Regions from separate parts of the Microbacterium sp. WHRI 7836 genome, predicted to be linked through region 3. Evidence: predicted binding sites of a transcription regulator. Region 3 holds the regulator's gene; each other region holds the start of a gene.

Region 1 (7,929 bases), 760 kb from region 3:
GCCCGTCATGCGCTCAGAGGCGACCGACAAGGTGATCGAGCAGATCACCAGCGTGCTGTCGCAGTTCAAGGTCGATGCCAAGGTGACCGGCTTCTCCCGTGGACCGACGGTCACGCAGTACGAGGTCGAGGTGGGCCACGGCGTCAAGGTCGAGAAGATCCTGCAGCTGAGTAACAACTTCGCCTACGCCGTGGCCTCGAACGACGTGCGCATCCTCTCGCCGATCCCGGGCAAGAGCGCGATCGGCATCGAGATCCCGAACGCCGACAAGGAGATGGTGGCTCTCGGCGATGTGCTGCGCTCGCCCGCTGCGCAGAAGAGCACGCACCCGATGACCATCGGCGTTGGCAAAGACGTCGGCGGCAACATCGTCATCGCGAACCTCGCGAAGATGCCGCACCTCCTCGTGGCCGGCTCCACCGGTTCGGGTAAGTCGAGCTTCGTGAACTCCATGATCACGAGTCTGCTGATGCGTGCCCGCCCGTCCGACGTGCGCATGGTGCTGATCGACCCGAAGCGTGTCGAGCTGACCAGCTACGCCGGTGTCCCGCATCTGATCACGCCCATCATCACGAACCCGAAGAAGGCGGCGGAGGCGCTGCAGTGGGTCGTGAAGGAGATGGACATGCGGTACGACGATCTCGCGTCGTTCGGTTTCCGGCACATCGACGACTTCAACCGGGCTGTCCGCGCGGGCGAGGTCGAGCTCCCGGTGGGCAGCGAGCGTGTCCTGAAGCCGTACCCGTACCTTCTGGTGGTCGTCGATGAGCTCGCCGACCTCATGATGGTCGCCCCTCGCGACGTCGAGGACTCGATCGTCCGCATCACGCAGCTCGCACGTGCCTCCGGCATCCATCTCGTGCTAGCGACTCAGCGCCCGAGCGTCGACGTCGTGACGGGCCTGATCAAGGCCAACGTCCCGTCACGACTCGCCTTCGCCGTGACGAGCGTCACGGACAGCCGGGTCATCCTCGACAGCCCCGGTGCCGACAAGCTCATCGGTCAAGGTGACGCCCTGTTCTCGCCGATGGGCTCATCGAAGCCGTTCCGCCTCCAGGGCGCGTGGGTCGATGAGAAGGAGATCGACGCGGTCGTCAAGCACGTCACCCGTCAGGCACGTCCGGACTACCGTCCGGATGTGCAGGAGGCGATGGAGCCGACGAAGAAGAAGGAAGTCGACGAGGACATCGGGGATGACCTGGAGCTGCTGCTCGCAGCCGCCGAGCTCATCGTCTCCTCGCAGTTCGGATCGACGTCGATGCTCCAGCGCAAGCTCCGCGTCGGGTTCGCGAAGGCAGGTCGTCTCATGGATCTGCTCGAGTCGCGCGAGATCGTCGGCCCCTCCGAGGGGTCGAAGGCGCGAGACGTGCTGGCGACCGCCGAGCAGCTCCCGCAGGTGATGGCCAAGTTGCGCGGAGACGACGTTCCGGCACCGACATCGGCATCGGCTGCGCCTGCGGTTCCGCCCGTCCCGCCGCTCCCGCAGGCGCATGACCCGATCGCGGCTCAGTACGAGGGTCTTCCCGAGGTGGAAGCTGAGGGCGACGAAGATGCCTGGGGCTTGACGGGACGCGACTGATGGCGATCCCACGGCAGCTCCCCAACGCCATCACGGTCGCGCGCATCCCGCTGGCCGTCGTCTTCTTCGTCCTGCTCCTGCTGGGTGGCACCTATGGGTTCTCGGACCCGGGTCTCCGCTGGGCGGCCGGAGTCATCTTCATCGTCGGGATCTCGACGGACTGGGTCGACGGGTACCTCGCCCGCAAGTACGACATCGTCAGTGATTTCGGCAAGCTCTGGGATCCGATCGCCGACAAGATGCTCACCGGTGCCGGCTTCATCGGGCTCGCGATTCTGGGCGAGGTCAACTGGTGGATCGTCGCGATCATCCTCGTGCGCGAATGGGGCATCACGATCCATCGGCTCATGGTGGCCAGCGAACACGTCGTGGCCGCGGCCTGGATGGGCAAGATCAAGACCGCGTTCCAAGGGGTGGCGCTCGGGTGGGCACTCCTCCCGCTGCACGACGTCATCGGTCTCGACGCCTGGACATTGATCACGTTCATCCTCATGCTCATCGTCCTGGTCCTCACGGTGGCGAGCGGCATCGACTACGTCGTGGCGCAGGTACGCGGGTCGCGCCGGAAGTCATGAGTCAGGCGGCAGCCGAGGTCCTCGCTGCGCTGGGCCGACGAGGATGGAAGCTCGGCGTGGCCGAATCCCTGACCGGGGGCGCCCTGTGCGCCGATCTCGTCGCGGTTCCCGGAGCGTCAGCCGTTCTGCTCGGAGGCGTCGTGGCATATGCCACGCCGGTCAAGTCGTCCGTGCTGGGCGTGGATGAGGGCCTGCTGTCGAGATACGGGCCGGTGCATCCGCAGGTCGCACTGGAGATGGCAGACGGCGTCAGACGCGTCGTCGGCGTCGACGGCGAGGCTGCCGATGTGGGGGTGTCCACGACCGGGATCGCCGGACCGGTGTCTCCGGACGGGCAGCCCGTCGGCACGGTGCACATCGGCGTCGTCACCCCCGCGGCATCGCGGACCAGGGCCTTTCTCTTCGTCGGCGACCGGGAATCGATCCGGGCGCAGGCGGTGGACGCGGCACTCCAGGAGATGCTCGCCCTGCTCTCGGAATAGCAGAGCCCTGCGGCTGGTTGTCTCTGATGTGCTCACACGTAAACCACAGAGTGCAGGAGTAGATTCTGTGCACGCCAGGGGTACTAGACTGGCTGTCTCATCGGGGGAGACCTCGAGCGAACACATGGGGAGGAGGTTCCGATGATTCTTGTACGACAGGAAATCGGCGATGTGCTGAGGGACTTCCGCCTGCAGAAGGGGCGTACGCTCCGGCAGGTCGCCAGCAAGGCATCGGTCGCACTCGGCTACCTCAGCGAGGTGGAGCGCGGTCAGAAAGAGGCTTCGAGCGAGATCCTCGCCTCGGTCGCAGACGCTCTCGACGTCCCCATCTCGACGATCATGCGCGAAGTCGGTGACCGCATTTCGGTGCTCGAGGGCATTCAGGTCTTCCCTGACGTCGTTCCCGACGACCTCGTGGCGTCGGTCGAGCCTCAGCTCTCGCTGCACTGACCCCCGAATGGGGTGGTGATGCGTCGTAGCGAGTTCCTTCGCGCCGTCGAGACCGAGTTCGGGCTGAGGGCTTCCTCTCTGGTCAACGACCTCGGCCTGAGTGCCGTAGGTGGGCGTACCGCTCTCGAAGCTCTCGCCGACGGCACGCCGCCGCGAGACATCTGGCTGGCGCTGTGCGCGGAGATGGACGTTCCCGAGGACAGGCGCCACGGAGTCGGACGGCAGGAGCCGCGGCGGCGCTGACCGACGTTCCTCGTCCGCCCGCTACGGAACACGACACTCCATTTGCGGCGTGTCGTCGAAGATCCGTTCGAAGCGGGCGTAGTCTTCTGCACAAGTGGTCCAGAGCGTTTGTTCTGCACTGTATGTGAGATCGTCGCACCGATGTCGGTGGTCCCTCCTACGGTGGAAACAAGCCGAAGAGCCATTACGCCTTGTCGGAGAGTTTCTCCCAACCGGAAGAGCCGCGACAGCCTACAGGCGGCATCACGCGCGCAGAAGGAGCACATCATGCCATCACCCGCCGACCGCGAGAAGTCCCTCGAGACCGCCCTCGCTCAGATCGACCGCCAGTTCGGAAAGGGCTCGGTCATGCGGCTGGGCAGCGATGAGCGTGCCCCTGTGGCCGTCATCCCGACCGGCTCCATCGCCCTCGACGTCGCCCTCGGCGTGGGAGGACTGCCGCGTGGCCGAATCGTAGAGATCTACGGACCGGAGTCTTCGGGTAAGACGACTCTCACGCTGCACGCGATCGCCAACGCTCAGCGCGCCGGGGGAATCGCGGCGTTCATCGATGCCGAGCACGCGCTCGACCCCGACTATGCCGCGAAGCTGGGCGTCGACATCGATGCTCTCCTGGTGTCGCAGCCCGACACCGGTGAGCAGGCGCTCGAGATCGCCGACATGCTGGTGCGCTCCGGAGCCATCGACCTCATCGTCATCGACTCCGTCGCGGCGCTCGTGCCTCGTGCCGAGATCGAGGGCGAGATGGGCGACTCACACGTGGGTCTGCAGGCGCGACTCATGTCGCAGGCCCTTCGTAAGCTCACCGGTGGTCTGAACCAGACCAACACCACCATGATCTTCATCAACCAGCTGCGTGAGAAGATCGGCGTCTTCTTCGGTTCCCCCGAGACCACCGCCGGCGGTAAGGCGCTGAAGTTCTACGCCTCGGTCCGCATGGACATCCGTCGTATCGAGACGCTGAAGGACGGAACCGATGCCGTCGGAAACCGCACCAGGGTCAAGGTCGTGAAGAACAAGATGGCGCCGCCGTTCAAGCAGGCGGAGTTCGACATCCTCTACGGCGTCGGCATCTCCCGCGAAGGCAGCCTGATCGACTTCGGCGTCGAACACGCCATCGTGAAGAAGTCGGGTTCCTGGTACACCTATGACGGTGATCAGCTGGGTCAGGGCAAGGAGAACGCACGCACGTTCCTGCTCAATAACCCCGACATCGCTCTGGCTATCGAGACGCAGATCAAGCAGAAGCTCGGTATCGGCGGGCCGTCCGCTGCCCCGGCCGCTGCCGATGAGCTCGCAGAGCGTCGTCCGGCCTGATGAACGACTCGCGTGGGGGCGATCCAGACCGGATCGCCCCCATCATCCCCCTCTTCGGCGGAACAGCGAAGAAACCAGGAGCGACGCCTTCCACGCCGGTCACGCAGTACGGCGAATCAGCGACACTGCCATCATCGCGAGGCGACGGGGATGCGGTCTGGCGTACGACCTGGGACTCTCCTCCAGGCGACCCTGCTTCCATCGACACAGCCGACGATGCAGCTCACACGGGAACCCCGAGTGAGCGCCATCCGGCGCGCGGGCGCAGGGATCCCTCCGGCGCCAGGAGCTCTCATCCCTCGCGGTCGGCTCCCAGGCTCCGCGCGCTCGACGCGACGGAAGGAGACGGCGCGACTCAGCAAGAGGCGTCACACGATGAGATCCGGGTCGCGGCCGAGGAGTCGCTCCTGCGAAAGCTGCGAGCCCGGTCGTTGTCGATCTCTGAAGCCCGGCAGGTGCTGCGTGGTGCGGGCCTCGATGGCAGTGCGATCAGCGATGTGATCGAGGACTTCTGCCGTCGTGGTTACCTCGATGATGCGGCCCTGGCCGGCGTCCTCGTGAGGTCGGGAGTGGATCGAAAGGGGCAGGGGAGAGTCGCTCTGTCTCGCGCGCTCGCTCAGCGGGGGATTCCGCGTGAGGTCATCGATAGCGCGCTCGAAGAGCTTCCGGACGACGACGACGAACGCGCGCTGGAGTTCGCCCGCACCAAGGCGCGGTCGATGACTCGACTCGACCCCGACGCGGCGCTCCGTCGTCTGGTGGGACAGCTTTCTCGTCGTGGCTACAACGGAGCGGTCGCCATGAAGGCGGCGAAGGTCGCGCTGCGCGAGGCTTCATTCGGCGGAGCGACCTCAGGGGTGCGGTTCGTCGATTCCGACTAAGCAGTGAGCGCCGCTTCCGCACGGGAACGGCTCGTACAATGGGGTGATCATGACTATCCCGCGCAGCGAACCGACGATCATCGGCGCGTCGTCGGCAGCCGTCGACGTCGACGGACGACAGCGATCGTATGAAGTACGCACCTTCGGGTGCCAGATGAACGTGCACGACTCGGAGCGCCTCTCGGGCTCGTTGGAGAGCGCAGGTTACGTCAGGGCAGTCGACGGTGCGGAAGCCGATGTGGTGATCATCAACACCTGCGCGGTCCGCGACAACGCCGCAGGCAAGCTCTACGGCACACTCGGCCATCTCGCGTCGGTCAAGCGCCGCAAAGACGGGATGCAGATCGCCGTCGGCGGCTGCCTCGCACAGATGGACAAGCAGGCTGTGCTCGACAAGGCGCCGTGGGTCGATGTCGTGTTCGGCACCCACAACATGGGTTCCCTTCCGGGGCTGCTCGAGCGCGCCCGCCACAACGGGGATGCCGAACTCGAGATCCTCGAGTCGCTCGAAGTGTTCCCCTCAACCTTGCCTACGAAGCGAGACTCGGCGCACAGCGGCTGGGTGTCGATCTCGGTCGGGTGCAACAACACCTGCACGTTCTGCATCGTGCCCAGCCTGCGCGGCAAGGAGAAGGACCGTCGTCCCGGCGACATCCTGAACGAGATCCGGCTTCTGGTCGAAGACGGTGCGATCGAGGTCACGCTTCTCGGGCAGAACGTGAATTCCTACGGCGTCGAATTCGGCGATCGACAGGCGTTCGGCAAGCTCCTGCGCGCGGCCGGTGAGATCGAAGGCCTCGAGCGCGTCCGATTCACCAGCCCGCACCCCGCAGCCTTCACGGATGACGTGATCGATGCCATGGCGGAGACTCCGAACGTCATGCCGCAGCTTCACATGCCGTTGCAGTCGGGGAGCGATCGCATCCTCAAAGCGATGCGACGTTCCTACCGCAGTGAGCGCTTCCTCGGGATCCTCGACCGCGTCCGCGCGCGCATCCCGAACGCCGCCATCACGACCGACATCATCGTCGGGTTCCCGGGGGAGACCGAGGAGGACTTCGAAGACACCATGCGTGTCGTCGAGCAGGCTCGTTTCTCCAGCGCCTTCACCTTCCAGTACTCGATCCGCGAAGGCACGCCTGCGGCGACCATGGAGGACCAGGTTCCGAAGGACATAGTCCAGGCGCGCTACAACCGCCTGATCGCCCTTCAGGAGCGCATCTCGCTGGAAGAGAACCAGAAGCAGGTGGGTCGGCAGATCGAGGTTCTCGTCTCCACGGGTGAGGGCAAGAAGGACACCGAGACCCACCGGCTCACCGGTCGCGCGGAGGACAACAGACTCGTGCACTTCGAGGTGACACCGGGGTCGGACCTTCCTCGTCCAGGAGACGTCGTCACCGTGACGGTGACCCATGGAGCTCCGTTCCACCTGCTCGCAGACGACCCGACGGGAGCGCCTCTCAAGATCCGTCGCACTCGAGGCGGAGACGCCTGGGACCGTTCGCAGTCGGAGTCGTGCGCGGTACCCGCTCCGAGCGGCAGCGGCGAGAAGAAGGCTGTGTCACTCGGGCTTCCGACACTGCGCGTCGGGGTGTGACCGAACCTCGCCTCTGGGCGATCGTCGGGGCGACCGGTACCGGGAAGAGCGACCTCGCGATAGAGCTGGCCGAGGCGCTGCGAGCCCGAGGGAACCCGGCTGAGATCGTGAACGCCGATGCCATGCAGCTCTACCGCGGCATGGACATCGGCACAGCGAAGGTGTCGTCGGCGGAGAGGCGGGGGATCCCGCATCATCTCTTCGACGAGCTCGATGTCGATGAGGACGCGGCTGTCGCGTGGTATCAGCCCCGAGCGCGCGCCGCCGTGGAGGACATCCACCGCCGCGGGGGTGATGCGATCCTCGTCGGTGGCTCGGGCCTGTACGTGTCGAGCGTCGTCTACGACTTCCGTTTCCCGCCGCGGGACACGGCGCTGCGCGAGCGCCTCGAGCAGGAGTTCGAGATGCTCGGAGCCGCGGTCATGATCGAGCGGCTGCGCGGGCTGGATCCCGAAGCGGCCGACCGTGTCGATCCGCGCAACCCCCGCCGCGTCATCCGCGCTCTCGAGGTGCTGGAACAGGGGAGCGCGACACATGGTGCGGCGCTGCCCGACACGCCAGTGCTGTGGCACCCGCACACAAGACTGGTCGGACTCCGCGTCGATCGCCCCGCACTGGTGGAGCGCCTCGACGCCAGGGTCGAGCGCATGTGGGCCGAAGGTCTGCCGGACGAGGTCGCCGGGCTGCGCTCCCGCGGGCTCGAGCGCGGAGGAACAGCGCCGCGCGCCATCGGCTACGCGCAGGCGTTGGACCAGCTCGACGGTCGTCTCACGCAGGACGAGGCCATCGCGCAGACCCAGGCCCT
Region 2 (7,929 bases), 1.8 Mb from region 3:
CGATGGCCGCTCACGCCGTCGTCGACGGCTCCTCGATCCGCGTCAGGACCGTCGTGTACGCCGCTGACGGGGGTCGCCGGATCGGCCTCGACGTCACGGAAGACCTGAACGGGGAGTATATTCGTCGGAACGGCAGTGGCAATGGAGCGGATGCTGCCGATGGTGCAGACCCGATGCACGCAGCGCGCGAGCTCGGGTTCACTGTTGCCCGTCGGCTGCTCGATCAAGGGGCGGCCGGCCTCGTATCCCGAGAGCAATCCTCATGACCACTTCCGAAATCAAGCAGGACCGACCGCTGGACGGCTGGCGCATCCTCGTGCCCCGTGGCGGGCCGTGGGGCGACAGCGTCGCCGCGAGCCTGCGCGCGCTGGGCGCGGTCCCCGTCGTCGCCCCGCTCATCAACTTCGCGCCGACGACCGACCAGGCGACGCTCGACTCGGCGTTGGCGCAGCTGGCCGCCGGGGAGTTCGACTGGCTGACGGTCACGAGCGCCACCACCGTCGACGTGCTCTTCGCCCACAGGGCGGTCGTGCCGCGTTCGACCAAGATCGCCGCTGTCGGCGAGACGACCGCGGCGGCTCTGCAGGCGGTCGGCTACGAGGTCACGCTGGTCCCGGAGCAGGACAACTCCGCAGAGGGGATGGCACAGCAGCTCATCGCCCTCGAGAAGGAGCCGCGCCGCATCCTCGCGCTGCGCAGCGAGATCGCGAAGCCCGTGCTCAGCCGGCTGCTCTCCGAAGCGGGCCATGATGTGCACGGTGTCGTGGCGTATCGCACGGTCGGCGTCCCGGTCACGGAGCGGATCCGCCGCGATGTGGAGAACGGTCGGATCAACGCGATCCTCATCACGAGCGGTTCGGTCGCCGAGCAGGTGCGCGAGCAGTTCCCGGAGATCCCCGACGACACCCTGCTCGCAGCTATCGGACCCCGCACCGCGAAAGACGCGCAGCGCGCCGGGCTCCCCGTTTCGGTGGTGGCCGACCGTCAGACGATCGACGCCCTGATCGAGGCCGTCTCGCACTTCACCCTTCCGCACGCGGCCGACGAGTTCGCGCCGTGAGCTTCCCCGACGTGCGACTGAGACGACTGCGGCAGTCTCGTGCAGTACGCGATCTGGTGCGCGAGACCTCGCTGCTGCCGGGGCAGCTCGTCCTCCCGCTGTTCGTGCGCGAGGGCATCACAGAGCCCGTGCAGATCGGGTCGATGCCCGGTGTCGCTCAGCATTCTCTCGATTCGCTGCGTGCGGCCGCGGTCGAGGCTGCGGAGGCGGGGGTCGGCGGCGTGATGCTGTTCGGTGTCCCCGAGGTGCGCGACGCCCTCGGCTCGGGTGCCGATGATCCGCATGGGATCCTCAACGTCGCAACCGACGCGCTGGCGGCAGAGGTCGGCGACGCGCTCGTCGTGCAGACCGATCTGTGTCTCGATGAGTTCACCGACCACGGACACTGCGGCGTGCTCGCGGCCGACGGCTCCGTCGACAACGATGCGACGCTCGAACGGTACACCGCGATGGCTCTCTCCCAGGCGCGCGCGGGGTCGCAGCTGCTCGGGCTGTCCGGCATGATGGACGGCCAGGTCGCCGTGATCCGCAAGGCGCTCGACAGCGAGGGCTTCACGGACACGCTCCTGCTGGCCTATGCGGCGAAGTACGCGAGCGCGTTCTACGGGCCCTTCCGGGAGGCAGTGGACTCTCAGCTGAAGGGCGACCGCCGCACGTACCAGCTCGATCCCGGAAACCGTCGCGAGGGTGTGCGCGAGGCAGTGGTGGACGAGGCCGAGGGTGCGGACATCGTCATGGTGAAGCCGGCGATGGCCTTCCTCGACGTGCTCCGCGAGGTGCGCGACACCGTGAGCATTCCGGTGTGGGCATATCAGGTCTCCGGCGAGTACGCGATGATCGAGGCCGCCGGTGCGAACGGCTGGATCGATCGTCGAGCAGCCGTTCTCGAGTCCCTTCTCTCCATCCGCCGCGCCGGTGCGGATGCGGTGCTCACCTACTGGGCCACCGAAGCGGCCGGCTGGCTGCGCGACTGATTCACCGAGGAGCACTCCTTTCATGAACGACCGTAACGACGACCTGTTCTCCGCTGCCCGCGCGGTCATCCCCGGTGGGGTCAACTCCCCGGTGCGTGCATACGGTTCGGTGGGCGGGACGCCGCGGTTCCTCGCTTCTGCGAAGGGGGCGAAGGTCACGGATGCCGCCGGCCGCGAGTATGTCGACCTCGTCGCGTCGTGGGGTCCTGCGCTGCTGGGGCACGCGCACCCGGAGATCGTCGCCGCGGTGCAGGAGGCCGCAGCTCGTGGCCTGTCGTTCGGCGCTCCGACGGAGGGCGAGGTCGAGCTCGCCGCGTTGATCGCCGACCGTGTGCGGTTCGGCGAGATCCGTCCTGTCGAGCGCGTGCGTCTGGTCTCCACGGGTACTGAGGCGACCATGACGGCCATTCGCCTTGCGCGGGGCGCCACGGGTCGCGACCTGTTGGTGAAGTTCGCCGGTCACTATCACGGGCATTCGGATGGCCTTCTCGCCGAAGCAGGTTCCGGCATCGCGACGCTCGCGCTTCCGGGGTCGGCAGGTGTCCCGGCACCGATCGCGGCGCAGACGCTCGTGATCGGGTACAACGATCCCGAGGCGCTGGCTGCGGTGTTCGCCGAGCACGGCCAGCGCATCGCCGCGGTCATCGTCGAAGCCTCGGCCGCGAACATGGGCGTCGTGGCCCCGCTGCCCGGTTTCAACCGTCTGGTCGCGGAGACCGCCCACGCCCACGGAGCGTTGATGATCCTCGATGAGGTGCTCACCGGATTCCGGGTGCACCCGGCAGGGTTCTGGGGTCTGCAGGCCGCTGCGGGCGAGGACTACCTGCCGGACATCTTCACGTTCGGCAAGGTCGTCGGTGGAGGCATGCCCCTGGCCGCGCTCGGTGGTCGAGCCGATGTCATGGATCTGCTCGCTCCCCTCGGGCCGGTCTACCAGGCGGGCACTCTCTCGGGGAATCCGCTCTCGGTCGCAGCGGGTCTCGCGACGCTGCGGCTCGCGACACCGGAGGTCTATGCGACGGTGGACGTCGCATCTCTTCGAGTCTCTACCGCCCTCGACGCGGCCCTCACCGACGCCGGCGTGACGCACGCGGTGGCCACCGCGGGCAACCTGTTCAACGCCTCGTTCCGGGCGTCGGCGCCGAGGGACTACGCCGAAGCTCAGGCTCAGGAGTCGTTCCGCTACGCGCCGTTCTTCCACTCGCTGCGTGAGCAGGGGGTGGCGCTTCCCCCGAGCGTCTTCGAGGCGTGGTTCCTGACCGCGGCCCACGGTGAGGACGAGCTGCAGCAGATCGAAGCCGCTCTTCCTGCCGCGGCCGCTGCGGCCGCAGCTGCTCGTCCATAACCGCGCGTTGGTGACTGTGCGTTCGTGAGGGCGCGTCCCAGGACCGCGCGTTCGTGACCGCGCGTCCGTGAGGGCTCGTTCGGGACCGCGGTCAGACGAACATGACGCGGCGCGGTGATGCGTCGGTGTAGCACCGGCCGAGCGGGCTGGTCCACTCGATGTCGCCGCCGGGGGTCTGTCTCGCTCGCCATCGGTGCTTCTCGGCGATGTCGGGATGCTTCAGCGCGTGGTGCCCGACGCAGAAGTGGCTCAGGTTGTCGATCGACGTCGCTCCGCCCTTCGCATGGTCGTGATTGTGGTCGATCTGACACCGGTGGACGGGTGTGCGGCACCCGGGAAATCGACAGTGCTGGTCTCTGGCCTGGAGGTGCCGCCGCATCGCCGCCGTCGGGGCGTAGGCGGCTGTGGCCGTCACGATGCCGGCGGGGTCGAGGAAGAGGCGGGACCAGCCGCCGTTGCGTCCGGCGAGGTCGCGGGCGATGTCGGGGTGCAGTGCACCGATGCCGTCGAGCTCGGCAGGCCGTTCGTCGATTCCGGCCAGCGTCTCGGCAGCGATCGTGACCTGGATGCGGGCGTGGATGCCCTCCAGAGCTGTGCCCGCCGCAGCAGAGGGATCCGTGGTCAGGAGCAGGTCGCTGAGCAGGTCGGTGCGGACCGCATCGATGCCTCGCTCATCGGTCGGGGCGGATGGGGCACCGAGTGACGGATCCGTCGTGAAGGTGTCTCCGTCGCCGAAGATGACGTGGGCGTCGACGCGTGCGTCGCCGGTGTCCGGTCCGCAGGGTGGCTCGCTGTCGTACGGGTGGCTGTTGAGCACAGGGTCTTCGCGATGGGAGTCGTCGGCTCGCAGGTCCTGCAGAAAGACCCGATCGGCGCCCGAGTCGAGGTCGTCCGAGGACAGCGCCGGTGTGTCATCGCCCGAAGAGGGATGGTCGCCTCGTGTGGCGATGACGTGCTGTGCGAGCCGGGTCAGTCGGTCGAGGATCGCGTGGGCGAGATGCTCCGGCAGCACGACCTGCAGCAGCGCGAGGCCGTCGTCGAGCGACCGGAGCGTGACTGACCGCTCCCCGTAGGCCCGCCGATGGCGCTCGACCACGGTCTCGCAGGCGAGGGACGACGCGACGCGGCGCACCATCGCGCGGGTGCGTGCGGGAGAATCCTGCTCCGCGACGACGAGTGCGGCAGTGTCGTACAGGGTGAGCGCCTCGGTGGCGGCCCGACCATCGCGAACGGCCTGCCGCACGATGGCGCCCTCGCGCACGATCTCCCGAACGTGTGCCGCACTGATCGCGCCGCGTCGGAACGCGTCTCTGACGACCGGGTGCTCGGCTTCGAGGAAGAGGGCGTCTGTGAAGGCGTACTCGATGCTGCCCTTCGACACGCGACCGGCCGCCGAGTACTCGGCGATCATCGAGCGGTGGATCGCCTCGCGGTGCTGCGGCTGCTCGTGGACATCTTCTTCCTGCAGCCGCAGACGATCGGCGAGCAGCGCAGACGCTTCTGCCTCGAGGATCGCGATGCGTCGGCGCTTCTCCACCCACGCGTCGAGCAGCGTCTCGCGCTGATCGATGTCGTTCGTGGAGGGAGGCATGAGTCGAGTATAGTACATATGTTCGAATAGAGGAAGGGGATGTGGATGACTGGTGCTGATCGACAAGGGATCGTTGCGTTCCTGTGAGCAACTTCCAGACAACTGGCAGGGCCACGCTGGCAGACTGGGGGACATGGTGACGTTGCTGCTGGACCAGACGCAACTGGAGGTCGTGCTCTCGCCGATCGAACGTGCCGCCACCTTCCACCGTGACAACCTCCGGATCGCGCGCGACACCATCGCCAAGGTGCAGCTGACCGAAGATGCCTGGACCTGGCTCCGCGGCGTACCGAACCCCGGCACGCACATCCCCGGCGTCCTCGCTGCCGGCAGCTGGAAGGCCGCGGGTAGCCTCGACTTCGTGCTGATCCGTCGCCGTCGTCCGAGCGTCGTGATCGATCTCGAGGGCGACGAGCAGTACCGCCGTCTGATCCTCACCACGAGCCACGGGCTCGCGCTCACGCAGGCTCTCCGACTCGACGTGTCGGATGAGCCCGCCAACGTCGAGGAGATCGTGGCGACCGCGCCTGTGCCGGTCTCGAAGGGACGCCGTCGTCCGGTCATCCGTCCTCGGCCTGCCTGACGCGAGGCGGCTCAGGCTTAAGAATCCACGGTAGACCCGCCTCTGAATGCGGAACGCCCTCCGGGCCGAGAGGCCGGAGGGCGTTCGTCGTCAGCCGAGTCGCTCAGTTGCGACCGTGTTCGTCGTGACCGTGCTCGTCGTGACGGTGTTCGTCGTGACGGTGTTCGTCGTCAGGCTCGCTCTGCTCGCCGGCACCGGCGTCGGCGGTTCCGGACTGCTCGGTGCCGTGTTCGTCAGCGCCGAACCCGTCGGGCAGGGACTCCTCGGTGGGCGACTCCTCGTTCGAGGACTCCTCCGTGGGGGCCTCCACCGTGGGGGACTCCTCAGCGCCCGGCTCCTCGGCTTCGGATGCGGCGGTGTCGCCCGCCTCTCCGGAATCCGTCGATGCGGCCAGCGGCACCGTGTCGATGACACCGGTGGATGCGACGGTCCAGTGCGCGCCCTCGTCGGAGACGCCGCCCTCGTCGGAGACGCCGCCCTCGCCGTGCTGCTCCTCGGCCGTCTGGTTCTCGGCGCTCAGCGGGTAATCCCTGGGTTCGTCCTCGTAGTAGGCGCGCGCAGCCGCCGCGAGCATGGAGCTCACCGCCGCGGAGCGCGGATCCTCGTCGTCGGCGGTGACAGCAGCGACATCGTCGGAGGAGTCGGAGTCGGAGTCGGATTCGGATTCGGATTCGGATTCGGAGTCGGATTCGGATTCGGATTCGTCAGAGGTGGACACGAGAGCGTCGTCGTCCGTGGCGCCTGCGCCGAGCTGGTCGTCGGACTCGTCGGTGTCCGTCGATTCGGGTGCGTCGTGAAGATCGGCGAAGACCTCGACACCGCTGTGGTGCTCGTTTCCGTTCGCTGGATCCGCTGCCTGATCGCCTGCTGCCTCGGCCGGTGCGGCGGAGCCGAACAGGATCTCATCGAACGATCGTTCCGGAGACTCCTCGGAGGGTGCCTGCTCGGCCTGCGCATGCTCCGCGTCGTGTTCGGCGGCAGGAGCTTCGTCCGTCGAAGCCGAGGCGTCGGACGAAGGCACGTCCGATTCGTCCGACGTGTGCTCGGAGCGGTCGCCCGTGTCCACGGATGCGGCGAGGTCGTCGACAGGGGCCTCGCCCGCAGGGGCGGCTGCGGCCTCAGCCGCCCAGGCGGCAGCGGCTGCCACCGGGATCGCGACCACGGAGTCGGCCGGAGCCGGCCCGGCCACGGCGGTCTCCGCCGCGGTGACCTCCGCTGCGGTGTCTTCGGGGGCCGTCGCAGCGAGCTGCGGTGGCGTCGCCGAGATGCTCGGGGCGAACCGGCCACCTCGCATCAGGTCGATGAAGACGTCTTCGAGTGTCGGCCCTCGCTGGACGAGGGTGCTCAGGGCGATGCCCGCGTCGGCGGCGACCGCTCCCACCGTGCCGGCGTCTCCGCCGCGCACCGTGAGGCCCGAACGCAGCACCTCGATGTCGAAGCCGGCCTCCTGCAGCGCGGTCGTCAGCGCGCTGCGGTCCGCGGCGTCCACGATGACGGATCCGCCCTTGGGGTCGGCGAGAGTCTCGATCCCGCTGGAGAGCACGAGCGTGCCCTTCGAGAGCACGAGCACGTTGTCGGCGACCTGCTCGACTTCGCTGAGGACGTGCGACGACACGAGGACCGTGCGCCCTTCGTCCGCGAGGCGACGCATCAGGAGTCGCATCCAGCGGATTCCCTCGGGGTCGAGTCCGTTGGCCGGTTCGTCGAACACGAGCGCGCCGGGATCGCCCAGCAGGGCGTGGGCGACGCTGAGCCGCTGACGCATGCCGAGGGAGAAGCCCCCGATGCGGGAGCTGCCTTCACCCTCGAGGCCGACCAGGGAGAGCACTTCGCCGACGCGGGCCAGGGGGATGCCGTTCGCCTTGGCGGCGATGGTCAGCTGACGCTCGGCGGTGCGTCGAGGGCGGTAGACCGTCTCCTCGAGCACGGATCCGATGGTGCGCAACGGCTGCCGCAGTTCGGCGTACGCCGTGCCGCCGATGGTCGCCGTGCCCGAGGTGGCGCGCACCTGGCCGAGGAGGATCCGCAGCGTGGTGGTCTTGCCGGCACCGTTCGGGCCGAGGAAGGCGGTCACGGCACCGGGCTCCACGCGCGCGGAGAAGTCCGAGACGGCGGTCACCTCATTGAAGCGCTTCGTCACGTGCGTGAACTCGAGCACCTGTCCTTCAGGCATCCGTGACCTCTCGTCGCATTTGAACAGTTCCTCCCTATCCTGCCGGAAAAGCCTGTCGGATCCCGCATTTCGCGCGGAATACCGCCTTCCCCGGAAGGGGTAGCCTGGCGAGCGTGACCGAATCCCACGCTGCAGACCGCATCCTCGTCCGCACCGAAGGCGCGCTCGGACGACTCACCCTCAACCGTCCGGAGGCGATCAAC
Region 3 (7,929 bases):
CCGGGAACGACCAGGCCGTCCGCCTCGAGGGCGGTGGTGCGGTCACGGGTCAGCACGGCGTCGGCACCGGCAGCCACGAGAGCCTTGACGGCCGAGTGGACGTTGCCCGACTCGTAGTCGAACACCGCGACGCGAGGAGCCGAGGTCACAGCGCGCCTTTGGTGGACGGAATGCCGTCGACGAGCGGATCCAGCGCCTTGGCCTGACGGAACGCACGCGCGAACGCCTTGTACTCCGCTTCCGCGATGTGGTGCGGGTCTCGGCCGCCGAGCACACGCACGTGCACCGTGAGAGCGGCATTGAACGTGATGGCTTCGAAGGAGTGGCGGACGAGCGCCCCTGTGAAGTGTCCGCCGATCAGGTGGTGCTCGAACCCCTCGGGCTCCCCCGTGTGCACGAGGTACGGGCGGCCCGAGATGTCGACCACGGCCTGCGCGAGCGCCTCGTCGAGGGGGACGAGGGCGTCTCCGTACCGGGAGATGCCGGACTTGTCGCCGAGGGCTTCGAGGATCGCCTGTCCGAGCACGATCGAGACGTCTTCCACGGTGTGGTGTGCGTCGATGTGGGTGTCACCGGAAGCGCGCACGGTGAGGTCGGTCAGCGAGTGCTTCGCGAACGCCGTGAGCATGTGGTCGAAGAAGGGCACCGAGGTGTCGATGTGGCTCACGCCGGTCCCGTCGAGGTTCAGCTCGAGCTCGACGGTGGACTCCGACGTGCGGCGCACACGGCTCGCGGTGCGCGGGGTCGGTGCGGAAGTGCTCATGAAGCCGATCCTATCGAGGCAAGAGCATCAAGGAACCCGGTGGTCTCGGCCTCGGTGCCCGCGCTCACCCTCAGGTGTCCTGGGATGCCGACATCGCGTACCAGCACCCCCTGGTCGTACAGCTGCTGCCAGGTGGCCTTCGGGTCGGAGACTCCACCGAACAGCACGAAGTTCGACCAGGATTCGTGCGGCTGGTAACCCAGCGCCTCGAGAGTCGCCGTGATGCGGTCGCGCTGCTCGACGATCTCCTCGACCATGCCGAGCATGACGTCGGCATTGCGCAGCGCCGCGATGGCCGCCGCCTGGGTGAGTGCGCTCAGGTGGTACGGCAGACGCACCAACCGCAGCGCGTCGATGAACGCCGGGTCGGCCGCGAGATACCCGACACGGGCTCCGGCGAACGCGAAGGCCTTGCTCATCGTGCGCGAGACGGCCAGACGCGGCCGCCCCTCGAGCAGCGTCAGTGCGGAGACCGCGTCATGCGGCGCGAACTCCTGGTAGGCCTCGTCGACGATCACTATGCCCCTGGCAGCCTCATACACCGCTTCGATGACGTCGAGTCCGAGCGGCGTGCCGGTGGGGTTGTTGGGAGAGCAGAGGATGACCACGTCCGGCTCGGCGGCCCGCACCTGCTCGGCCGCCTCCTCCGGAGTGATGGTGTAGTCGGGCTGACGCGTACCGGCGATCCACCGCGCACCGGTGCCCTGCGCGATGAGCGGGTACATCGAATAGGTCGGCGCGAACCCGAAAGCCGTGCGACGAGGGCCTCCGAAGGCCTGCAGGATGTGCTGGAGCACCTCATTGGACCCGTTGCCCGCCCAGATCTGCTCGGGGACGAGACCGTGGCCCAGGTACTCCGCGAAAGACTCGCGAAGCGTGGTGAACTCACGATCCGGGTAGCGGTTGACATCACGGATCGCGACGGCGATGTCATCGAGGATGTCGCTCGCCACCGCATCGGGGATCGGATGCGTGTTCTCATTCACGTTGAGCGCGATGGGAAGCGGCGCCTGTGGAGCACCGTATGGCTTCAATCCGCGGAGATCGTCACGTAGCGGGAGATCGTTGAGGGAGAGGGTCACCCTTCCCATGCTAGGCGGCGCTTGAGGTTGATGACGCAAAGTCGCCGCCCCAGGAACTCCTCGTCTGAGCCCTCCGCCGGATCAGCGCGCGTACTGAGCCGGGATCGCCAGAGTCTGCCCGATCTGCAGCTCCCCGCCGCGCAACAGGTTCATCCGGCTGATGTCGCCGATCACATCGCGCGGGTCGGCGTCGGGCGCGACGCCGGTGGCGATGGACCAGAGCGTGTCACCGGGCATGACGGTGACGGTCTCGACGCCGGCGGGTGCGGTGTCGGCACCCGACGCGACCGCGCTGCCGCCGCTGAGCGCCGCGAACGCGATGCCGGCGGCGAGGGGCACCGACGCCAGGGCGAGCAGTACAGCGCGACCACGCGTCGTCAGCCGGAGTCTCGTCGAAGGACGGGGCGATGCCGGGATGACTGCTGCGGTGCTGAAGCCGATGCTGCTCATGTGGTGCTCCTTAGCCTGTCCCGGAGCGGTGAGGCTGCCGGGGAAGTTGGCGTAGCGTTCGCATTCACGACTCGGCCGGGAGCCGGGAATGCGAAGCTACGTACCGAAGATATCTTCGAGTTCGAACATTTGTCAAGTATTCTTCGAAACCACACCGGGGAAAGAGGCCGACACGCTCGAACAGATCTTCCAGATCGGCCCGATTCTCGGATACGGTTTCGATAAGGACACCCCACCACGGGCCTCCGACATTCGAAGAGGGACGTCGGATCACGCACTGAAGGAGCACCATGAGCGAGAACTCTGCCGCCGAGTCGGAGGCACCGCGCACGCGCCGCCGGAAGAGCCTCAGCCCGAAGCAGATGGCGATCCTCGAGGTCATCCAGAACTCGATCGCGAACCACGGCTATCCGCCGAGCATGCGCGAGATCGGAGACGCCGTCGGTCTCAAGTCCCTCTCCAGCGTCACCCATCAACTCGGACAGCTCGAGCTGAGTGGCTACCTGCGCCGCGACCCGGGGAAGACCAGGGCGATGGAGGTGCTCATCGATCTGCCGGGCGCCAGCACCGAGAACCCGGCCGACGTCGCGACTCCCGTAGGCGACGCCGCGCTCGTCCCCCTGGTGGGACGGATCGCCGCCGGCGTGCCGATCACCGCGGATCAGCAGGTCGAGGAGATCTTCCCGCTCCCCCGTCAGTTGGTGGGCAAGGGCGACCTGTTCATGCTCAAGGTCTCCGGCGAGTCGATGATCGACGCCGCCATCTGCGACGGCGACTGGGTCGTGGTCCGCTCCCAGAACAGCGCGGAGAACGGCGAGATCGTCGCGGCGATGCTCGATGGCGAGGCGACGGTCAAGGTGCTGCGCCGCCGGGACGGCCACACCTGGCTCCTCCCCCGCAACTCGGCATTCGAACCCATCCTCGGCGACGAGTCCGTCGTCCTCGGCAAGGTCGTGGCGGTGCTCCGCGCCGTCTGACCCTCGATCCGGTCAGCGCGGACAGTGGTCGGGCCCACGGCGTGGCCGCACACGCGGTGCGACGCCGCATAGGCTCGAGACATGTCGTCGTCCCCTTACGGTTCCTGGTCATCCCCGTTCTCCGCCGCCTCGGTCGCCGCGTCTTCACCGCGCATCGACGGCGCCCGTTTCGTCGGCTCGGAGATCTGGTGGGGCGAGTCGGTGCCGGCCCAGAAGGGCCGCGTGACGGTGCGGAGCTCCTCCGGAGCCGAGATCCTCCCCTCCCCCTGGAGCGCACGCTCACGTGTGCACGAGTACGGCGGGGGTGCGTGGACGGCGGACGAGCACGGCACGCTCTACTTCGTCGACGCGAACGACCAGCGGGTTCGTCGTCTGAGCGTGGGAGGCGAGCCCGTTGCTCTCACCCCTCCCGGACCCTCCCACGGCGGCCTGCGTGTGCAGTCCGGTCGACTGCTGGCCGTGCGCGAAGACCTCTCCCGCACGCCGCATCTCCGAGCGATCGTCGAGATCCCGCTCGACGGCTCCGCAGCCGAGGATGCGTCCGCGATCACGGTGATCGTGCAGGGCGATGGCTTCTTCGCCCACCCCGCGCTCTCCCCAGACGGCACCCGCGCCGCGTGGGTCGCGTGGGACAGCGGCCGCATGCCGTGGGAGGACGCGCACGTGCAGGTCGCCGAGGTCGGTGAGGATACTCCGCGCACGATCCCCTCACGGGCGGCGCTGCAGCCGGAGTGGCTGAGCGACTCGGAGCTGCTCTTCGCCGATGATCCGGGTGGGCGCTGGGCCCTGCAGCGCATCTCCCTGGACGGTGTGGTCCCGGTCGGCACCGCACGGCAGGTCTCACCCTCGGACGCCGACACGGGCTATGGACTCTGGGTCCTCGGCAACCGCTGGTATCAGCTGCTCGACGACGGCCGTGTCGTCGCCGTCCGGACGAACGGGCGCGACGAGGTCGTGGTGATCGATACCGATGATGCTGCCGACGACCGCGTCGACGTCATCTCGTTCCCCGGAGACGGCCATGTGAGCGTCGACGATGTCGACGGCACCCGCGTGCTCCTCTCCGGCAACGGTTCGCGTGCGAACGCCGGGCTGTGGTGCGTCGACGTCGTATCGGGTGCCACCGTGGCGGTGCGCGGCGGCGAACCGGTCGATCCGCAGTGGATGCCCGCTGCGATGCCGATCGAGATCCAGGGCCCGCACGGAGAGGTGCACGCGTTCGCGTACCCGCCGGCGAACCCGCACGCGACGGCTCCCGATCGCGAGCTCCCGCCCTACATCGTCCTGGTGCACGGGGGGCCGACGGCGCACGTCACCGGGGCGGCGTCCGAGGCGATCGCGTTCTACACGAGCCGCGGCATCGGCGTGCTCGACGTGAACTACGGAGGATCCACGGGGTACGGCCGCTCATACCGTGAACGTCTCGACGGCCAGTGGGGCATCGTCGATGTCGACGACGTGATCGCCGCGGCCCGCGGTCTGGCGGACGCGGGCCTGGCCGACCCCGACCGGATCGCGATCCGCGGCGGGTCGGCCGGCGGCTGGACCGTGCTGTCGGCGCTGGTGCGGGGCGGAGCCTTCGCTGCCGGGATCAGCCGCTACGGGGTCGCCGATCTGCGCATGCTCGTCGCGGAGACCCACGATTTCGAGGCGTCGTACATCGACGGTCTGGTCGGTCCCCTCCCCGAGCACGAGCACCTGTACGTGGAGCGTTCACCGCTCACGCACGCCGACCGGATCGACGCGCCCGTGCTGCTGCTGCAGGGCGGCGAGGATCGCGTGGTTCCGCCCTCGCAGTCCGAGGCGATCCGAGACGCGCTCGCGGCACGCGGAGTCGACCACGAGTATGTGCTGTACCCCGCCGAGGGGCACGGATTCCGCAGCGCCGACACGATCGTCGACGCCCTCGAGCGCGAGCTGACGTTCCTCGGCCGTGTGTTCGGCTTCGAGCCGCGTCTGTGAGGACGACTTCCCCCGCGAGGGTCACTCCCCCACGCGGTTGCGCAGACGCATGGCGCGGTCGGCTTCGCGGGTGTCCTGACGCTCACGCAGGGTCTGTCGCTTGTCGTACTCGCGCTTACCTTTGGCGAGGGCGATCTCGACCTTGGCGCGACCGTCGGAGAAGTACAGCTTCAGCGGGATGAGGGTGTATCCCCCTGCCGAGACGGCGTGGGCGATCTTCGCGATCTCCTCACGGTGCAGCAGCAGCTTGCGGATGCGCTTGGCCGAATGGTTCGTCCAATGCCCCTGCGAGTACTCCGGGATGTGCACTGAGTCGAGGAAGACCTCGTTCCCCTTGACGAACGCGTAGCCGTCGCTGAGGTTGGCTCGTCCCTGACGCAGCGACTTGACCTCGGTGCCGGTGAGCACCATCCCCGCCTCGTACGACTTCTCGATGGCGTAGTCGTGACGTGCGCGACGATTGGTCGCGACGACCTTCTCTCCGCGTTCCCTGGGCATGATGCTCTCCTGTTGCCGTGATGAGCCCGATCGATCGATCGGACCGAGCAGCCTTTCAGGCTATCAGGTGCGCAGCCAGCGTCGGATCGCGAAGCCCGCGGACAGGGCGGCGAGGATCACTCCGATGCCGATCAGCACCGGGACGACCAGTGCCGCGTCCTGCATCGTGACCCACGTCGTGATGAACGGCACCCTTCCCCGCAGATAGCCGTTGACGCCGAAGTGCACGCCTGCGACGACCGCAGCGCTGGCCAGGGCCGACCCCAGGAAGGCCGCGAACACGCCCTCCAGCACGAACGGGGTCTGGATGAAGCGGTTGGACGCTCCGACGAGGCGCATGATGCCGATCTCCTTGCGCCTCGCATACGCGGACAGGCGGATCGTCGTGCCGATCAGGAGAGTCGCGGCGATGAGCATGAGCACGGCGATCCCGACCGCGATGTACGTCGCGACGGTCAAAGCGGAGAACAGGGGCTCCAGGTACTGCAGCTGATCCTTCACCTGCTCGACCCCAGCCTGTCCGCTGAAGGCTTCGGCGAGCACCTGGGACTGGCCGGGATCCTTCATGGTCACGAAGAACACTTCGAAGGCCTGGTCGGGAGTGAGCACGCTCGCCTGGTCCGCGCCGAGCTGGTCGACGAGTTTGGCGTAGGTCTCTTCCTTGGTGTCGAAGGTCATCGAGCTGATGAGCGGTTTGAGCGCGTCGCCCTCGAGCTGCGCACGCACGGCTGCGACCTGCTCCTCGCTCGCCGCACCGTCGAGACACGTCTCGGATTCCGACACGGCCGAGCACATGTACACAGCCACCTGGGCGCGCTCGGCCCAGTAGCCGCGCATGACGCCGATCTGCCCCTGCATGAGGATCGCGGCGCCCACGAAGGTCAGGGACACGAAGGTGACCAGCACGACGGAGATCACCATCGAGATGTTCCGCCGGAGTCCGACGAGGGCTTCGGTCAGGATGAGTCCGATTCTCATGAGGTCGGGCCCACTTCCTCGTCGTCCTCGTCGGAGAGACCGAGGCGATCCGCGACACCGAGTTCGGCGACGTCGACCGTCGGCAGGACGATCGGATGCGTTCGCGGGCGTGCCGCCGGAGCGGGTTCGACGGCCGAAGGCGGCTCGACCACCGCGGGAGGTTCGACGGCAGCGGGAGGCTCGACCACGGCGGGGGGCTCGACGACGTTCGCAGCTGCGCCCTCCTGCACCGCGGGCTGCGGCTCCGGCGCTTCGACCGTGCGCGGGGCGGGCGGAACCACCGTCTCCCCGTCGCGATCGACTGCTGCCGCAGCCTGACGCTGACTGGCGAGCTCTTCTGCGAGTGCGGCACGCACCACCGAGAGATCGGCGGTCTGGCGCTGCACCTCCTGGACGGCGGTCAGTGCGGCAGCGGCTGCCGCACCACGCACTTCCTCTGGCACGAGGCGCGGGATGTTGGACGTGTCGCCGTATCCGCCATGCACCTCATCGCGGACCATCTCGCCGTCGCGCAGCTCGATCACGCGGCGCTGCATCTGATCGACGAAACCGGCCTCGTGGGTGGCCATCAGTACCGTGGTGCCCCCCGCGTTGATGCGGGCGAGCAGCTGCATGATGTCGACCGAGGTCGCAGGGTCGAGGTTTCCGGTCGGCTCATCGGCGAGCAGAACCTGGGGCCGATTGACGAGAGCGCGCGCGATGGCGACGCGCTGCTGCTCACCGCCCGACAGTTCGTGGGGCATCCGCTTCTGCTTGCCGTCGAGGCCCACCAGAGCGAGCGCCTCAGGCACCGCCTGTTGGATGAAGCCGCGGGAGGCACCGGTCACCTGGAGCGTGAACGCGACGTTCTGATGGACGGTCTTCGACGGGAGGAGCCGGAAGTCCTGGAACACCGACCCGATATGGCGGCGGAAGTACGGCACCTTGCGGTTCGCGAGGGCTCGCAGGTCCCTCCCGAGCACCGCGACCCGTCCCGAGGTGGGGACGTCCTCGCGCAGGATGAGGCGCAGGCAGGACGACTTGCCGGAACCCGAGGCCCCGACGAGGAAGACGAACTCCCCGCGTTGCACTTCGAAGTCGACACCGGAGAGGGCGGGCTTCGACGTCCCGCGGTAGCGTTTCGTGACGTTCTCGAACCGAATCATGGCGCTACGAGCCTAAGCGCGGGCTCTTCCCTGACGGCGAGCGACACCCCGCAGAGGCACGTCCGCCCTCCACC
Region 4 (7,929 bases), 740 kb from region 3:
CGACGAGCTCGCCCATGGGCTGCGGCTGCGCCATGTGCCCGACGCCGAGATCACGGCGAGAGTCGACGAGATGCTCACGCGCTTCGGACTCGAGCACAAGACGGACGTGCATCCGTTCCTGCTCTCGGGCGGTGAGAAGCGGCGCCTGTCGGTGGGCACGGCGCTGATCACCCGGCCCCGTGTGCTGGCGCTCGATGAGCCGACCTTCGGACAGGACCGTGCGAGAGCCGCTGAGCTGCTCGATCTGCTGCAGGAGCTGCGCGCGGACGGGACGACCATCCTGATCGTCACGCACGACCTGCAGTTGGTGGCCGAGCACGCCAGCCACGTCGTGCTCCTCGCCGAGGGTCGGGTGCGGGCGACCGGGCCCACCGCCGCGCTCCTGCAGGACGAACTGCTGTTCACGGATGCAGGGCTGCAGCTGCCGGCCCTGCAACGCGTGCTGGCGTCCGCCGGCCTCGGGGTGAGCTCATGACCGCGACGACGTTCGACCCCTATGCACGCATGACGGCGACGTCGCGCCGGCAGTTCCTCTACACACTGAATCCGCTCGCGAAAGTCGCCGGCTTCGCACCAGCGATGGTGCTGCTCGTCTTCGTACGGGATCTGGCGACCCCCGCCGCGTTCCTGGTGCTCGCCTATGCGCTGATCCTGGTCGGCGCGCGTCTCACCGTGCGGCTCCTCGCCCTGCTGCTGCTCGCTCTCCCCGCCGGGATGCTCCTGATCGGCATCGGCTTCTCCCTGTGGGTCGACACCGGACTGGTCCACGACTCCACTCCGGTCGTGCGCATCGGGGACTGGACGCTCTACAGCGGGGCCCTGCTCCTCGGCTTCGCGACAGCGCTGCGGCTCGGCTCGATCGTCGCTCTCGCGCTCGTCGGCGGGCTCACCACCAGCGGGCCCGACCTGGTGCGGGCCAGTGTGCAGCAGCTGCGGGTACCGTATCGGATCGGCTACACGGCCTTGGCGGCCTTCCGTTTCGTGCCGCGGTTCGGGCATGAGCTCTCCGTGATCAGGGCGGCCCATCGGGTGCGCGGGTATCACGGCGGTCGCGGTCCGTTCGCGCGCATCGCCCGGGGGTGGGGGTACATCGTGCCGCTGCTCGCCGGCGCGATCCGCCACGCCGAGCGCGTCGCGTTGGCGATGGACTCGCGGGCGTTCGGTGCACATCCGACGCGCACCGAGCGGCACCTGGTCCCGTTCCGGACGCGAGACACCGTCTTCACGGTCGCGACCCTGCTGGCCTCTGCAGCCATCTTCGTCGTCTTCTTCCCCTGGCAGCTTCCCTGAAAGGCGTCCTGATGGCGTTCAGCAAGATGGTCAAGCCCGAGTCGTCCGAACTCCTCCACCTGACGGTGCTGCGCACGGAGCAGCTCTCGGCGCACTGGATCCGGGTGACGCTCGGCGGTGGCGAGATCGAGAAGTTCCGGCCGATGGGGTTCGACCAGTGGTTCCGATTGTTCCTGCCGATCGGAGGGGATGCCGGGCTCGACCGGGTGCCGGCGAAGGCGAACAAGGTGTTCGGGTACCTGAAGTTCCTGCGCATCCCCGACGGTGAGCGTCCGGTGACGCGCAACTACAGCGTGCGCGCGTACCGTCCGGCGACCGCGGAGGCCGGCGCCGAGATCGACGTCGACTTCGTGCTGCACGGCTCGGCCACGGACGGCACCGCCGGCCCCGCGTCGCGATGGGCGGAGACCTGCGAGCCTGGCGAGCACGTGCTGATCATCGACGAAGGCCTCACGTTCAACCCGCAGCGCGGGGTGGAGCGGGTCGTGCTGGTCGGCGACGAGACCGCCCTGCCCGCGATCTCCTCCATCTGCGCCTCGCTGCCTGCCACTGCGACGGGCACCGCGATCGTGGAGGTGCCGAGCGACGACGACGCTCTCGCGTTCACGCATCCCTCGGGCGTCGAGGTCGTGTGGATCGTGCGGCCGCATGGCATCGCTCCCGGGGCGCTCGCCCTGGAGACGCTGGCACGCGCTGCCCTGCCGGATGCGCCGTTCCACGCGTATGCGGCGGGCGAGCAGGCACTCGCCTCAGGGGCGCGCAAGCATCTCGTTGGCACACGCGGGGTCGACAAGAATGCCGTGAGCTTCTGCGGCTACTGGAAGATCGGCGCCTCATCCCCCGCCTCGAAGGCCGCGCGCGACGCTGCAGCGGAGCCCCTCGCGTGAGCGGAACGGATGCAGCCGATGGCCTCGCCTCCAGGGGATCAGTGGGAGATGCTCCCGCAGCAGCAGCAGCCGGACATCGCGCGTCAGTCGCCGGTGGACGATTCCGCTTCCCCACCGCCATCCTGCTGACCTGTGCCGCGCTCGGCGTCGCCGGGGCGGTGCTGCTCGCGCCGATGAACTGGTTCTCGACGCTGCTGACCGGGCCGCTGCCCTTCGTCGGCATGGCCCTCGCCGGCCTGTGGCTGTTGCCGTCCGTGATCGCGCTGAGGCTGCTGCGGAAGCCGCTGGTCGGACTCCTCGTCGCGCTGATCGCCGGCCTCGTGATGGTCCCGTTCTCCGGGTACGGTTTCAGCAGCGTGCTGACGAATCTCTGGTGGGCGGCGTTCACGGAGCTGCCGTTCCTGTTCGTGCTCTGGCGCTACTGGGGAACGTGGATGCACTACGTCGGCGCCGTCGTCGTGGGCGTCGTCTACCCGATCTCGGCGTGGGCCTGGTTCGATCTCGGATCCATGTCTCTCTTCGCCCAGGTCGCCTTCTTCGCCGTGACGATCGCCAGCTGCGTCGGCGGCACCGCCCTCGGCATCCTGATCGCCGACCGCCTGCGCAGGGCAGGAGTGGGTAGGGCAGGAGTAGGCAGCGCCGGAGTGGGCAGGCCAGCTGTCAACGGGCGCCGCTGAGCCTCAAGAGCACAGCCGCCCTCATCACACTCCTCAGGCGGGGTCGACCGGTGCCGTAAGACGGAGCACATCGCACCGTCGGGCGGCGTCCTCACCCGAGACCCCCCCCACCGGACGACCGTCACCAGAGACCAGCCTCACCAGAGACCAGCCTCACCAGAGACCAGCCTCACCAGAGACCAGCCCACCAGAGACCGACATCCTCACGCAGCGACGTCGAGGCGTGCGCGACCGCCGAGCCTCGGGGTCTGCGCAGGATCGACGTATCGCGGCGGAATGAACCACACCCGCGCGCCGCTCCCAGTCCCCCTCCTACTCCCGCCCCCACTCCTACTCATACTCCCGGCATCGTCGATACGGATCTCCCACCCGTTGTCGTGGATGCGGTGGTGACACGTTTCGCACAGCAGTACCCCGTTGGAGAGGTCGGTCGGCCCGTGATCTCGTTTCCACCAGCGGATGTGATGGGCCTTCGTCATCTCGGGCGGCAATCCGCACATCGCGCATCCCCCGTCGCGCTCCACCAGCGCCAGCCGTTGTGCGCGGGTGAACAGCCGCTTCTCCCGACCCCATTCGAGGATCTCGCTGTCGCCACCGAGAACGCACGGGATCACACCGCCACCGGCCGCCATCCTGCGCGCAGCTCCGACGCTGACCGGGTGATCGACACCATCCAGGGTCGCCGACCCCGTGCCGGCTTCCAGATCGTCGAGGTTCATCCGCACGATCACCGTCGCACCCGCTACCGGCACCCGCTGCTCGCACCCGAGCACGTGCGCACAGAACACCGCCAGAGCATCAGCTTGGATCATCGGCACCGTCCGGCGGTCCGCATCGGGCGCACCCTCGTCGGGCGCATCTTTTCGCGCGGCGAACGCGGCGGTCACGTACCCCCGGATCGCGGTGACCACCGGAGCCGCGGTCTCGACGTCGAGCACCGCGTTCAGATGCACCATGCCGTCACGCTCGAACAGCGATAGCGCACGTCTGTTGCGCCGTTCGTCCTCCCTGGGCTCCAGACCGTCCGGGTCGAGCCATGCTTCCGCGCGGACCACGAGCTTGCGCACATCGTCGAGCGCCAAACCCGCCGCTTTCTCCGCCAGCACCCGCTCGCCTTCGGCGATACGCTCCGCTCCCGCGGCGATCCGACAGCGATCGAGGAGCGCGATGATCATCGCGGCGGCCGGGGCGCCGAGCGCACCCGAGTCGAGTGCCGTACTCACCGACGGGTACTTCGCCGGCAGAGGGGCGCCCAGGAGGTCGCTGCGGGGTGCAGTCGCTTCGCCCACCTTGACGAGGCGCGAGGCATCGCCCGTCGACACTCCCGTCGCAGCCGCGATCAGCGTCGCCGGATTGCGGTAGCCCTGCTGCTTCGCCAGGCTCTCCGCGCCGAGCTCTGGACGCGACTCACGCGATATGCACGCCGCCACCGAGACATGCACGGCATCCAACCGACGCCGCAGCACCCCGATCGACTCGCTCACCGCCATCAGCTGCTCGCGCGACAGGTCTCCGGAGTCGTCGGCATCCGACCACGCCTCATCGAGGCGGGACATCGCCTCGTGCAACGCGGTCAATCTGGACATGCTTCATTTTATCGCGGATCGTGCCGAGATTCGAAGATTTGTTCGATCGCATGCCGGTGAGACCGGTATCCCGAAAGCCACCCTCGCCGGACCGACCCACCAGGCCCACCAGGCCCACCAGGCCCGCCAGGCCCGCCCGACCCGCCCGACCCGCCCGGCCTGCCCGGGCCACCCGGACACAGGAGCCGCCGGAGTGCCTCACTGCACGTCGGTGAACAATCCCATGACCTCCGGTCCCATCTCGACCTGGCTCAGGACGACTCGGAACGAGCCGTCCTGGTCGATCCAGAAGTCCGTCCCATGCCCACCCGACCAGCCGAACCGGCCGACGTGCTCACCCTCGGTCTGCACCGCGACGCCGAATCCCCACCCCGTGCCCTCCCAGAATCCCGGGAAGAAGCTGTCCGCGGTCTTCGCTGCGGCCGGCACCTGGTCCGAACGCATCAGCGCGAGCAGCTCCGGGTCGAGGACGACACTCCCGCGATGGCGCCCGCCGGCGGCCAGCATCCCCGCGAACACGGCATAGTCGGCGGCCGTCGACACGAGTTCCGAGTGATTGAGATCGAACGGCGCAGGCGCGACGGAGAACCCTGCGGCCGCCGGCTCGATCTCGACCAGCTGGCCCTCCTGGTGCCGGTATGCCGCGGGCAGCCGATGCGCCTGGTCGACGGGAACCGTGAAACCCGTGTCGACCATTCCCAGCGGTCCGAAGAGGTCACGCCGAAGGTGCTCCTCCAGCGACCCGTCGACCACTCGTGAGAGCAGGATCCCGAGGATGCCGAAGGAGTGGTGGTAGCGCCATCCGGTGCCGGGCTCGAACGCGAGCGGGAGCGCGGTCAGCGCGTCCAGCCACTCCTGTGCGCCCATCGCGACCGGCTTCTGCCCCGCGACCGTCCGATTCCTGATCATCGCCTCGGCGAGCGGCGACGACACGACCTGCACGCCGTAGCCCGAGGTGTTGGTGAGCAGATGACGCAGAGTGATGGGCGTCGTCGCAGGCGCGACGTCGTCGAGGGGAGCATCCGGCACGCGCAGCACCTGACGATCGGCGAGCTCAGGCACCCACTTCTCGACGGGATCGTCGAGAAGGAGGCGCCCCGCCTGCACGAGGCGCAGTGCGGCGACCGCGAGGATCGGTTTGGTCATCGACTGGATGCGCACGATCGCATCCGCCGGCAGGTCTCCGGACGCGACGATCTCGAACGACCCACCGGGTTCACCGTGCACGCCGATGATCCCCGGCGCCGTGCCTCGCGCGACGTGTTCATCCAGGATCCGTGCGAGCGACGTCGTCATGCAGTCGATTCAACCGGGCCGCAGCACCCCTGTCCACGCCTCGACGGCGATAGGGCAACGACGAGAAGAGGCCCCGGATGCGAAATCCGGGGCCTCTTCAGGGGAGGCGCGTCAGCGCTTGCCGGCGATCTGACGCCCGACGAGGTCGCGCATGATCTCGTTCGTGCCGCCGTAGATGCGGTGCACTCGGGCATCGGTGAACGCGCGGGCGATCGGGTACTCCATGATGTAGCCGTAGCCCCCGTGCAGCTGCACTCCCGTGTCGAGCACCTCCCACTCGCGTTCGGTCGCCCAGAACTTCACCTTCGCGGCATCCTCGGCGGACAGCTTCCCCTCCGAGTAGGCCCGGAGCGCGCGGTCGATGTAGGCCCACATCGCATCGGTGGTCGCGGACATGTCGGCGAGGCGGAAGCGGGTGTTCTGGAAGTCGGCGATGCGCTCACCGAACGCCTCGCGGTCCTTCGTGTAGGCGATGGTCCAGTCGAGGGCGGCCTGTGCGGCTGCAGCTGCGGCGACGCCGATCGAGAGGCGCTCGAGTGGCAGGTTCAGCATCAGCTGGATGAAGCCCTGACCCTCTTTGCCACTGATGAGGTTCTCGTCGGGGACGAACACGTCCGTGAAGCTGAGCTCGGCCGTGTCCCAGCCGTGGAAGCCCATCTTGCTGAGCTTCTTCCCCTGGTCGAAGCCCTCCATGCCCTTCTCGACGAGCAGGAGGCTGAACGCGTCCGGACGGTTGCCCTCACCGGTCTTGACGAAGGTCACCACGACGTCGGCGGTCGTGCCGGAGGAGATGAACGTCTTCGCACCGTTGAGGATGTAGCCGCCGTCGACCTTCTTGGCGTTGGTCTTGATCCCGCGCAGGTCGGAGCCCGCGCCGGGGTCGGTCATCGCGAGGGCGCCGAGCACCTCGCCGGTGGCCATGCGGGGCAGCCACTTCTCCTTCTGCTCCTGCGTGCCCATGTGCACGAGGTAGGGGACGGCCAGGTCGTCCTGGATGCCGAACGCACCGGCCAGCGAGCCCGCACCGGAGGCGATGACCTCCTCCATGACGATCGTGCGGAAGCGGTAGTCCTGCAGCATCCCCGCGCCGCCGAATTCCTCGGGGACGGAGAGCCCGATCAGACCGGCCTCGCCGGCCGCCAGCATGGTCGCGCGGTCGATCTCGCCCGCGGCATCCCACCGCTCGATCGCTTCGCCTGTCACGTGGCGCTTGACGAAGTCCTTGACCAGGTCCCGGAAAGCCTCGTGATCCTCGTCATAGATGTCGCGTTCCATGCCGTCCTCCTGAACGTGTCGTGCATCATTGCTCCGGAGATTCTACGACGCCGCGGAGGCCGGGGACAGGACGTTGTGAGAATGCATCCCATAAAACGTGAGACTGGGTTCCGCGGTTGTCGGATGCCGCAACCACGGCCTTCCCACCCGGTTCAGTGCGAGTAATCGGGCGCAGCGGGGAGCCCGAAGAACTCCTCCAGCGTATGGAATCCGCCCTCGTGGTATGCCGCCGCGAGGTCGACCCCGACGTAGCGGAGGTGCCACGGCTCCGGGGCGTATCCGGTGACCGGGGTGCCGACCTGCTCGTAGCGCACGATGAATCCGTACTCCCAGGCGTGAGCGGCGACCCAGTCGCTCTGGGCGGTGCCGCCGAAGCCGTCGAGTCCGCCGCAGCCCGCACCGCACGCCACCACATCGAGGGCGAGACCCGTCTGGTGCTCGCTGTGACCGGGGCGAGCCGAGCCGGCATCCGCCTCCGCCTGCCCCTGCGAACGCACGTGCGAGCCGTAGGTCGTCACCTGAAGACCATAGGAGCGGTAGCCGTTGTTCGCCCCGATGCGTCCCACGCCGGCCGCGGCTGCCGCATCCGCCATCCGGCCGACGGCGGCGGCCACGTCGGAGCGCACACGTCCGGACGGCGTCGTCATCTGCAGCGGCACCTGAGCGAGGTCCGCCGGCTCGTAGGCGGGGGGATTCAGCGGCAGCGACTTGTTCACCACCACCCAGAGGCGTGCGGGGTCACTGAGCGAGACGCAGGGGGCATTGCCCGCCACCACCGCCTCGCGGAAGGCCGCCCCTCCCCCGAAGCCCGCGATCGCGCCCGCATCGTCGCCGTTCGCGATGGCCTGCTGCACCGACGGCTCGGCACAGGGGTCGGCCGCCGTGGTCGCAGCGACCTTGACCGGCGGGACCTGCATG

What was found. The regulator LexA, encoded in region 3, represses DNA repair genes until DNA is damaged. The targets are predictions, from matches to a motif close to TCGAACANNTGTTCGA.
Region 1: the regulator LexA is predicted to act here: its motif matches at 3,385-3,400, upstream of recA (recombinase RecA).
Region 2: the regulator LexA is predicted to act here: its motif matches at 4,981-4,996, upstream of ABRP18_RS16060 (DUF222 domain-containing protein).
Region 4: the regulator LexA is predicted to act here: its motif matches at 4,471-4,486, upstream of ABRP18_RS02770 (HNH endonuclease signature motif containing protein).

What each region holds. Positions count from the first base shown of each region.
Region 1 is NZ_CP168171.1:2,071,111-2,079,039, reverse strand. Features, by position in the region: gene ABRP18_RS09985 (DNA translocase FtsK) at 1-1,579, shown strand, start outside; gene pgsA (CDP-diacylglycerol--glycerol-3-phosphate 3-phosphatidyltransferase) at 1,579-2,154, shown strand; gene ABRP18_RS09975 (CinA family protein) at 2,151-2,636, shown strand; gene ABRP18_RS09970 (helix-turn-helix domain-containing protein) at 2,778-3,086, shown strand; gene ABRP18_RS09965 (DUF3046 domain-containing protein) at 3,105-3,329, shown strand; gene recA (recombinase RecA) at 3,597-4,646, shown strand; gene ABRP18_RS09955 (regulatory protein RecX) at 5,078-5,527, shown strand; gene miaB (tRNA (N6-isopentenyl adenosine(37)-C2)-methylthiotransferase MiaB) at 5,577-7,124, shown strand; gene miaA (tRNA (adenosine(37)-N6)-dimethylallyltransferase MiaA) at 7,121-7,929, shown strand, end outside.
Region 2 is NZ_CP168171.1:3,305,504-3,313,432, reverse strand. Features, by position in the region: gene hemC (hydroxymethylbilane synthase) at 1-266, shown strand, start outside; gene ABRP18_RS16075 (uroporphyrinogen-III synthase) at 263-1,060, shown strand; gene hemB (porphobilinogen synthase) at 1,057-2,034, shown strand; gene ABRP18_RS16065 (glutamate-1-semialdehyde 2,1-aminomutase) at 2,057-3,379, shown strand; gene ABRP18_RS16060 (DUF222 domain-containing protein) at 3,471-4,970, opposite strand; gene ABRP18_RS16055 (hypothetical protein) at 5,104-5,553, shown strand; gene ABRP18_RS16050 (ATP-binding cassette domain-containing protein) at 5,657-7,726, opposite strand; gene ABRP18_RS16045 (enoyl-CoA hydratase/isomerase family protein) at 7,840-7,929, shown strand, end outside.
Region 3 is NZ_CP168171.1:1,315,713-1,323,641, reverse strand. Features, by position in the region: gene hisH (imidazole glycerol phosphate synthase subunit HisH) at 1-149, opposite strand, end outside; gene hisB (imidazoleglycerol-phosphate dehydratase HisB) at 146-763, opposite strand; gene ABRP18_RS06270 (histidinol-phosphate transaminase) at 760-1,845, opposite strand; gene ABRP18_RS06265 (LysM peptidoglycan-binding domain-containing protein) at 1,927-2,295, opposite strand; gene lexA (transcriptional repressor LexA) at 2,586-3,272, shown strand; gene ABRP18_RS06255 (prolyl oligopeptidase family serine peptidase) at 3,354-5,234, shown strand; gene smpB (SsrA-binding protein SmpB) at 5,256-5,732, opposite strand; gene ftsX (permease-like cell division protein FtsX) at 5,796-6,710, opposite strand; gene ftsE (cell division ATP-binding protein FtsE) at 6,707-7,855, opposite strand.
Region 4 is NZ_CP168171.1:578,248-586,176, reverse strand. Features, by position in the region: gene ABRP18_RS02790 (energy-coupling factor transporter ATPase) at 1-475, shown strand, start outside; gene ABRP18_RS02785 (energy-coupling factor transporter transmembrane component T) at 472-1,290, shown strand; gene ABRP18_RS02780 (siderophore-interacting protein) at 1,302-2,177, shown strand; gene ABRP18_RS02775 (ECF transporter S component) at 2,174-2,854, shown strand; gene ABRP18_RS02770 (HNH endonuclease signature motif containing protein) at 3,058-4,440, opposite strand; gene ABRP18_RS02765 (serine hydrolase domain-containing protein) at 4,639-5,736, opposite strand; gene ABRP18_RS02760 (acyl-CoA dehydrogenase family protein) at 5,848-7,011, opposite strand; gene ABRP18_RS02755 (M15 family metallopeptidase) at 7,164-7,929, opposite strand, start outside.